Regions from separate parts of the Pantoea sp. X-Soil-ISGK-421 genome, predicted to be linked through region 1. Evidence: predicted binding sites of a transcription regulator. Region 1 holds the regulator's gene; each other region holds the start of a gene.
What was found. Region 1 encodes Fur, which represses iron uptake genes when iron is present. Its sites were predicted from a motif close to ATAATAATGAGAACNACTATCAA; they were not measured.

Region 1 (3,145 bases):
ATCCGCTGAAGGTCGTAATCGAGAACCTGCCTGCAGGTCATGAAGAGATCATCAGCATGCCGAATCATCCGAACAAACCGGAGATGGGCACGCGTGAAGTGCCATTCAGCCGTGAAGTGTGGATCGATCGCGCTGACTTCCGTGAAGAAGCCAACAAGCAATATAAACGTCTGGTGCTGGGTAAAGAAGTGCGTCTGCGTAATGCCTACGTGATCCGTGCCGAACGTGTGGCGAAGGACGATGAAGGTAATATCACCTGCATCTACTGTACCTGCGACGTTGATACTCTGAGCAAAGATCCAGCTGATGGCCGTAAAGTGAAAGGCGTCATCCATTGGGTTTCTGCTATTCACGCGTTGCCAGCGGAATTCCGCCTGTATGATCGTCTGTTCAGTGTGCCAAATCCGGGCGCGGCTGAGGATTTCCTCACCACCATTAACCCGAACTCACTGGAGACTAAACAAGGCTTCGTTGAGCCAGGTCTACGTGTAGCCGAGCCAATGGCAGCGTACCAGTTTGAACGCGAAGGTTATTTCTGTGCTGATAGTGTGTATTCACAGCCATCCAAACTGGTGTTTAACCGCACCGTTGGCTTGCGTGATACCTGGGCAAAGATCGGCGATTAAGCGTTTTTGACATCACGCGATATGATCATGTAAGGGCGAGCAATCGCCCTTTTTTATTATCTCTATTTGGCAAGCTACAACCTTTTATGCTGCCCGCCTCATCAAGCCTATAATTCCTCATTTGCGACTATTCTGACTTTAGAATAATTAACCCATTTGCCAGTGTGAAAAACTTTTTTTCAGGTAGGCTATGCGCTCTCAGACGTTGCTCCGCGGGTTATCTAAGGAAAAAAAATGACAAGTCTCGCTCAGGAAGCTAAGCATAGCGTGGTCGTTTTACATCAGCTTATCGAACGTATTTTCAATCAGGCAGAAGGTAGCGACGACAGTATTGACCTGTTTTTGTCGTACTTTCATCCCGAATTTAAAATGGTGACGCCGCAAGGCAAAAGATTGGATCTCAACGAAATGGAAGTGCTTTTTCGCCAGCTGCAGGGACAGCGTGAAGGTATGCGCATTGCGACCAGTGAGCACGCCATCATTTCGCAGCAAAGCGAGGAAGTGACGATTCAGTATCGTGAATTACAGATGATGAACGGTACCAATCAGAGCCGCATTTCACTGGCGGTACTGGATTGCAGCACCACCATTCCTCGCTGGCGTTACCTGCAAGAAACTTTCGTTGCCTGATTTCAGGTATAAAAAAACCGGCTCAAGCGCCGGTTTTTTTATACTGCATAGCACACTCAATTACTTATCGTGGAGCGAGTCGTCTTCGCGGCAGTCTCCCAGCGCACAGTGACCGTAGAGGTACAGGCTGTGGTTGCTGAGTTTGATGCCATGGCGAGTGGCAATTTCACGCTGACGCGTTTCAATTGATTCATCGCTGAATTCGATAACTTTGCCACAATCCAGGCAAATCAAGTGATCATGGTGATGCTGCTGAGTCAGTTCGAAGACAGATTTACCGCCTTCAAAGTTATGACGGGTTACGATGCCCGCGTCGTCAAACTGGTTAAGAACGCGATACACCGTCGCCAGGCCAATCTCTTCGCCCATATCAATCAGGCGCTTGTACAAATCTTCCGCACTGACGTGATGGGACTCGGGGCCAGGTCCCTGAAGCACTTCCAGAATTTTCAGTCTGGGTAGCGTGACTTTCAGGCCAGCCTTCTTCAATGCGGAGTTGTTGTCAGTCATGCGGATATTGTCCTGTTACTTTGCTAGTCACTTGCGGCGCAGGGGCCTTGAATGTTTAGGTCAACGCGCATTCTCATTTGCGTCTCATTATAGAACTCAAGCAGTGAAATGAAAACCAAAGCAACGTCCTTAATCACCAAAGGCTGTAAGGATAATGTCACTAACGTCTTCATGACGCTTGGGTTTTGGATTCCATTTCACTCAGCCTCATTCTACTGCCAGAGGAATAAGCGGATGACCATTGCGGGTATTCTACAGATTTGCGGGGAAAAGTTAAAAAACCGTAGCTATTATTTTTATAGGAAATTCCGTTACCCGATGTGAGATTACGCCCACATCGGGCAGAGCAGGGAATCAGGCTTCAATAATCTCTTTCAGCTGCAGCTCGTCAAAGATCTGCTTAACCCACTTCTCAACACGTTCGTTGGTCAATTCCGGCTGACGATCTTCGTCGATAGCCAGACCAAGGAAGTTTTTATCATCGGCCAGGCCTTTTGATGCTTCAAAATGATAGCCTTCAGTTGGCCAGTGACCGACGATCACCGCACCGTTCGGCTCGATGATGTCACGGATGGTGCCCATCGCATCACAGAAGTACTCAGCGTAATCTTCCTGATCGCCACAACCAAACAACGCTACCAGCTTGCCATTGAAGTCAATCTCTTCCAGCGTCGGGAAGAAATCATCCCAGTCACACTGCGCTTCGCCGTAATACCAGGTTGGAATGCCCAGCAGCAGGATGTCGAACGCCTCGAGATCTTCTTTGGTGCTCTTAGCAATGTCATGCACTTCGGCGACATCTTTACCCAGTTGTTTCTGGATCATCTTTGCAATATTTTCAGTGTTGCCGGTATCGCTGCCGAAGAAAATGCCTACGATTGCCATGGGTTAGGTAACCTCTTAAATCCTGATTGTGAATGTAAGTCAGTTGACTGCACAGTTATGCGAATAATAGCAGACCGGTAAAAAGTGCGGAACGTGTAAAGCCGTGACTTTGTGTTCCAGCGTGCGGTCTTCGCGCGTTACGACAGTTTGAGCTGTGCCAGCAGCATTTGTTCAATCAATTCGCTGCGACTGATATTTTGCTGATCGGCCAGCGTGCTGAGCGCGTCAACCGCTTCGCTCGACATCTTCAGCTCAACACGACGCAGCCCACGCACTTTATCGCGCTTGAGCTGATTACGTTTGTTGATGCGTAACTGTTCATCACGCGTCAGCGGGCTAGTTTTCGGGCGACCAGGACGCCGCTCGTCTGCGAAGAGATCAAGCGTAGTGCGGTCTGTCTGTTCTTTTGCCATGGTTTGTAAAACTGAGTGGGCGCGAACGGCGGAAAGGCGCTGCGCGATTAAAACATTATCGGCCCGACCACGGCGAAAAAC
Region 2 (3,145 bases), 2.2 Mb from region 1:
GGGAACTGCACGCCGCGTTTGTATTGCAGATAGGTGGTCAACGCTGGCGTTATGTCGTACTGGAAGGTCAGCGATGGCAGCACCTGCGTGTCGGAATTGGTTTTGCCGTACAGCGCTTCGACCTGCTCTTCGGTCAGCACCGTGCTACCGGTGGTAAGATCACCCAGATCCTTCGGCTTAGTGCTTTGATACATCACGCGCACGCCGGGAATGATCGCGAAGTTGTGGCTATCCAGATCGAAGTTGATCTTATCCTGCAGATAACCGGCCACGGCAAATGTGCGACTGTCTGACTGTGGCTGCGTAATGGCGCTGAAGGTGCTTGGCGCTGGCGCCTGACGGAACGGACGCTCGCTGTTATCCAGGCGCGCGTTAACACCGGCACTCAGCTCATGACGACCGAGCGTTTTGGTGCCGCGCGTATCGAAGCCGTAGGTATCGACGTTGAAATCGGAGTAGACAAAGCCATACTGGCTGGCGCTGGTTGGTAAATAGGTATTGTCATGCGCCTGGGTTTGCTGCCAGTAAAGGCGCGTGGTCAGCGTATCGATGAAGTCGTTATATGGCGTCCACTCATCCGCCAGATTGATGCCCCAGCGGCGCGTATCACTCTGCTGCTGCGCAGTGCCCCACACGGTATTGCCGCTGGTGTCCCAGGTATCGTAATGGCTGTGATTGGTTTTGTGATAGTAATCGAAAGTGGCGCTCAGCTTGTGCTGATCGTTGGGCTGCCAGATACCGGAGGTCATAAAGGCATCGGAGTGCCAGTTAGCCGGATAGGCGTCTTTTACATCGCTGTTGTTGCGGGTTTCCTGGCCATCGCGACGGCTGTAAACAAACAGGCCGCGCAGCTCATCATCGCCAGCGGCGGCGGTGATGCCGTTGTGCCAGCTGCGATTCGAGGAGTCGTAATCGCTCTGATAACCGAAGTAGGTATTTTTGTCGCTGGTAAGATAATCGTCGGCGGTTTTGTTGTGGAACGAGACGTTACCGCCGATGGAGGTATTCGGCTGATCCACCGCCGTGGCGCCCTTCTCGATATCGACGCTGCCGAACATGTAGGGATCGATGTAATCGCGGCCAATACCAAAGGTGTTGTTGCCGGTGCGGCTGACGTAAGGACGTCCGGTGGCATCCGGAATTGGAATGCCGTCGATATCCATGCCAACGCGATTACTCTCCAGACCACGAATGTTGTAACCAGTGTAACCCGCGCGGTCGAAGCCGCTTTTCCCGGCAGACGAACCGCCGCTGGAACCGGTGGCGCTGATTAACGGCTCATAACGCATGATCGAACCGAAATCGTTCGCACCGCGTTTTTGCAGTTCTTGTGCGGTAATAGTGGTTTTATTGCCGGCCTGCTGCTTCGGCGCGGTAACGGTGAGAACCGGTTCGTCGCTGGCGGCAAAGCTGCAGGCGGCATGAATTGCCGCAGACAAAATGGCAACGTTGAAAAGGCGTGGCTGGTTTAATCCCTGAAAGAATGAAGACATGCGCGAAATACCTGGTTAATTGTTAGTATTCGCTCACTTGCTTGCTGCCGGAAAGTACGGGCTTTGTTGAAAAGACCGTAAAAAGTTATGGACTTAATTTATGTAATAAATAATTTCGACAGAAATGTAATGCAATTGGTAATCATTATCAATAGCATTTACACTAAGATGTATCTTAGACCGCACATTTTGTTAACTTGTTTATAATCAATAATTAAGCAGAGACACCTATGACACAGAAACCTGCCATCACCATTCACTACTGTACTCAATGCAACTGGCTGCTACGTTCTGCGTGGATGGCGCAGGAGTTACTGCATACCTTTGCCGAGGATTTAAGTGCGGTAACGCTTAAGCCAGGCACCGGCGGCGTGTTTGAGATCCAGATTGATGGGCTGGTGATTTGGGAGCGTAAGCAGGAAGGCGGATTCCCGGATGCGGCCGCGTTGAAGCAGCGCGTGCGCGATGTTTGCTGGCCGGATCGGGCACTGGGACATGTTGATAAGAAGAAGAGCTGATTGCGCACCCTGCAACAGAACGGTCGCCATGAATGGCGACCCTACGGGCGATCATTTAACTCCTGGCGATTTTCTCCGCCGCTTCATGCAGCGCGTTGATCACGATCGCCAGCGCCTCATCCGAAATATCTTCCTGTGCCAGACGATGATTCAGCGAGTGTTTAATCAGGTGAATCGCCTGCTCAACCTGCGGGATGCTGCGGTTATTTACCAGAATCGCCAGCGAGGTTAATCGCTCGATAATTGCGTCCACATTGTCACGATTTTCTGCCAGCAGCGCCGATCCGCTGTCATTCAGCGCATAGGCTTTACGCGATGCCTGCGCATCGACCACGCGAATCGCATCCATCTCTTCGAGCAACGTCAAATTGGGATAAATAATGCCGGGACTTGGGGAGTATTCCCCTTTGGAGAGTTCTTCAACCGATTTGATCAGCTCATAACCATGTGCAGAATTGTTCGCCAGAAAATGTAGCATTAACAGGCGGATATCGCTGGCATCCAGCATTCGCTCCCGACGCTTCTTGCGTGCGCCTGCACAGACGGTACGCGGTGCGTGATCGGACTGCGATGGAAAATCCCGCTGCTGTTTCATTGCCTTCCTGAGCATCAATTAAGGGAGGTTGATAGTAGTCCGCCGCCTGGCAAAATTCAACACAGGCGGCAGCGCGCAGGTGGAGGGGTTATTTTTGATGCCAATACGCCACAGCACGAACGTAATCGCTATCTGCACCGCGTCCCTGGGTGAAGTAATCGCTCAGCAATTTCACCGCTTCGCCCTCGCCGGTCAACCAGATGAAGTATTCATTAGCGGGCAGCGCGATCTTATCCAGCTGCGCCGTTATTGGCGCAAGGTTCGCGGCCTGCAAGGCACCGCTGCCCAACCAGCTCACCTGCACATCGGGCAGATCACCGAGATAATCGCGGCCGGTGGCTTCATCTGCACAGGCTAACAGATGAATTTCTTGCGCCTGCATTTCGGCATAACGACGTTTAAAGGCCGGTAAGCCGGTTTCATCGCAGACGTAAATCTGGCAGGCATAGTCCGTCGGTATAACCAACGAACCGCGCGGGCCGCCCATGGCAATTTGATCACCTACGCTGGCTTCGTTTGCCCAACTGCTGGCAACGCCG
Region 3 (3,145 bases), 660 kb from region 1:
TTGTGCGGTGCGGGCAGGGCGATAAGATAACGCGTTTCGGCGGTCACCTCGCAGATCTCATCACTGGCGCGAATGCTGTAGTAATAGTCATTATGCGTGCGTGGAATCAGCTTCGGTGTGCCGGTGCTACCACCGGAGAGCTGGAAAAACGCCACTTCATCGGCGGCGGTTGGCGACGCGACGAAATCCGCTGCGGCTTCCGCCATCAGCGCTTCCAGCGTGTTTTCCGGCTGATTGTCATTACGCAGAATGACCTGTTGTAGTGAAGGCTGCGCGGCGCACAGCGCGCTAATAAAGGTGTCGTCAGCAAACAGCGCGTGGGTGCGATCGGCAATCAGCAGTTTCGGCTCGATCTGCGCGGCATAGGCGCTCAGTTCGGTGCGCTGATGACTGAACAGCGCGAAGACTGATGCTACGCCGAGCTTGAACAGCGCAAACACCGTGACATAAAAATCGGCCACGTTGCCGAGTTGCACCAGCGCAGTATCACCGTTTTGCAGGCCACGACGCTGTAGCGCGGCGGCCAGGTTGCTGCTCAGTACATCCAATTCGCGATAGCTAATTTGACGATCGCCATCAATCACCGCAATGGCATCGTTGTGCTGATGGCGCGCCAAAATGTCGGTCATCGGCACATCCAGCCAGTAGCCTTTTTCACGGTAGCGCGCAGCCAGATCGTCCGGCCAGCGAGTATAGGGAATGCTCATGCTCTTTCCTTTATTGCAGTCCAAAGGCGCGCAACATGGTGTCCAGCTTCACGCCGGTTTCGCGCCACTCTGATTCGGGTTGTGAATCGGCAACAATGCCCGCGCCGGCAAACAGGCGCACGCGGGTGCCCTGTACGGTGCCGCAGCGGATGGTGACCACCCATTCGCCATTGCCCTCGCTATCGCACCAGCCAACGATGCCGCCGAACAATTGACGATCAAAAGGTTCCAGCTGCTGGATGAGCTGCTGCGCGCGTTGATGCGGGAAGCCGCTCAGCGCCGGGGTGGGATGCAGCAAGCAGGCCAGCGACAGCGCATTTTCGCGCTCATCCTGCGCTTCGCCATCGATTTGCGTGGCCAGATGCCACAGCGTGGCAGTGGTAATCAGCGAAGGAATGGTTGGCACCGACAGCAAACGGCTGCGCGGCTGCAACGTGTCGCGCATCGCGTCGGTCACTAGCTTATGCTCATGACGATCTTTGCGGGAATCCATTAGCGTTTCGCCAGCGGCGCGATCCTGCTGTGCATCGTCATGACTGCGCCGCGCCGAGCCCGCCAGCGGGCAAGAGCTAAAATCGCGCCCCTGTTTGCGCAGCATCAGTTCCGGACTGGCGCCAATCAGCGCACCGCCTTGCGGCAGCGGCAGATGGAAATGGTAGCTGTTGGGGTTCTGCGCAATCACGCGCTGCATCAGTGCTGCGGTATCAACCGGCTGTTCGGTAACGATATCCATCAGACGCGACAGCACCACTTTATCCAGATCGCCGCGCTGCGTGGCCGCCACCGCATCTGCCACCATCGTGGTAAACACATCGTGGTCCGGCACCGCGGTGCGACGACGCACCTGTGGCAGATCGCTGACGTTTTCCGGCAGCGCGTTTTGCAGGTCGACGCGATTAAACGTCTGATAGGATTCAGGAATAAACAGCGCAGCAGGCTGGCTGACGTCAAACGGGATCGCCCCGACCAGAATCGGATTATCGATGCCCTGTTTTTTCGCCGCCGCAAAGTGCTGCCGCAGCTGTAGTTGAAAATCACCATCAAGCGACGCAGCATCCTCTACCGGTGCAGTCACAGTGGTATAGCATCCTTGCGTTGCCAAACTACGCCACGGCGAGGTAAAGAGGAAACCACGGCTTAGCGCGGAATAATCCTTCAGCCAGGCATTTTCAAACGTGGAAGATTCCACCATAATTTTCACCTATAAATGATAAGATTATTAAGAATGATTATCATTTTTATTATGGGCCAGTAACCTACGTCGATTGGATAAACGTGTCAATCCATTCGCGGGATTTCACGCGCGTTTAGACGTAATCAGGCGCTGACGCTAAGCAGGGCAATATGCTAAAAAGTGGACCAAAACTTATGAATAAATGCGGTTTTTGGGGCCTTGCAGCCCTTATGTGTGTTTTCCAGATTTTCACCAACGTCGCGCATGCCGAGCAAGGCTGGCCGCGCACCGTGCAGGGCGCTAACGGATCGATCACGCTGAACAAAGCGCCGCAGCGCATTGTGTCGACCAGCGTTACGCTGACCGGATCGCTGCTGGCCATTGATGCGCCGGTGATCGCTTCCGGCGCGACGGCGCCGAACAGTCGCCTGGCTGACGATCAGGGATTCTTCCGCCAGTGGAGCGATGTTGCCAAAAAACAGCATCTTCAACGTTTATACATCGGTGAGCCGAATGCCGAAGCGGTTGCTGCGCAAGCACCGGATCTGATTATTGTCAGCGCCACCGGCAACGATTCCGCCCTCAAGCTCGCCGACCAGTTTTCCGCCATCGCCCCGACGCTGGTGATCAATTACGACGACAAAAGCTGGCAGGATGTCGTCACGCTGTTAGGTCAGGCGACCGGTCATGACGCGCAGGCGGCGCAGCGCATTAACGCTTTCGACGACCGTGAGGCGGCGCTGAAAAAAGCCATCACGCTGCCGCCGCAGCCGGTCTCCGCCATGGTGTGGAACGGCGGCGGACGCGCCGTCAATCTGTGGACCGCCGCCTCGGCACAGGGCAAGTTGCTGGAACAGTTGGGCTTCACTCTGGCAGCGCCACCCGCCACGGTTGAGCAGGGGCACAGCATGGGTCAGCGTAAAGACATCATTCAGCTGTCGGGCGAAAATGTCGCCAGCGGCCTGACCGGTAAAACCTTCCTGCTGTTTGCCGCTGACGATAAAACCACGGCGTCGGTGCTGAGCAATCCGTTCCTCGCGCAAAACGCCGCGGTGCAAAACAAGCAGGTTTACGAAATGGGTATCGATTCGTTCCGTCTCGATTACTACAGCGCCAGCAATTTGCTCGCGCGTTTGGAAAAGCTGTTCGTTAAATCATGATGCCTGTTCCGCCAGCGCTGGCGCTGGCGGATGGTAACGACGTAAACGCCCCATCACCCACCACATCACAATGCCCAGCAGCGCCGCCGCAAAGCCAAACACTG

Region 2: a site for Fur is predicted at 1,629-1,651, ahead of AC6I8K_RS15490 (TonB-dependent receptor domain-containing protein). Genes of this name have one in related genera too.
Region 3: a site for Fur is predicted at 1,927-1,949, ahead of AC6I8K_RS02410 (isochorismate synthase). Genes of this name have one in related genera too.

Annotation. Positions count from the first base shown of each region.
Region 1 covers NZ_AP035979.1:1,198,740-1,201,884, forward strand. The annotation lists gene glnS (glutamine--tRNA ligase) at 1-626, shown strand, start outside; gene AC6I8K_RS05500 (hypothetical protein) at 861-1,256, shown strand; gene fur (ferric iron uptake transcriptional regulator) at 1,317-1,766, opposite strand; gene fldA (flavodoxin FldA) at 2,121-2,651, opposite strand; gene ybfE (LexA regulated protein) at 2,789-3,064, opposite strand.
Region 2 covers NZ_AP035979.1:3,358,002-3,361,146, forward strand. The annotation lists gene AC6I8K_RS15490 (TonB-dependent receptor domain-containing protein) at 1-1,493, opposite strand, end outside; gene AC6I8K_RS15495 (Rdx family protein) at 1,724-2,011, shown strand; gene AC6I8K_RS15500 (PadR family transcriptional regulator) at 2,067-2,606, opposite strand; gene AC6I8K_RS15505 (siderophore-interacting protein) at 2,695-3,145, opposite strand, start outside.
Region 3 covers NZ_AP035979.1:537,846-540,990, forward strand. The annotation lists gene AC6I8K_RS02405 ((2,3-dihydroxybenzoyl)adenylate synthase) at 1-707, opposite strand, end outside; gene AC6I8K_RS02410 (isochorismate synthase) at 718-1,899, opposite strand; gene fepB (Fe2+-enterobactin ABC transporter substrate-binding protein) at 2,076-3,041, shown strand; gene entS (enterobactin transporter EntS) at 3,036-3,145, opposite strand, start outside.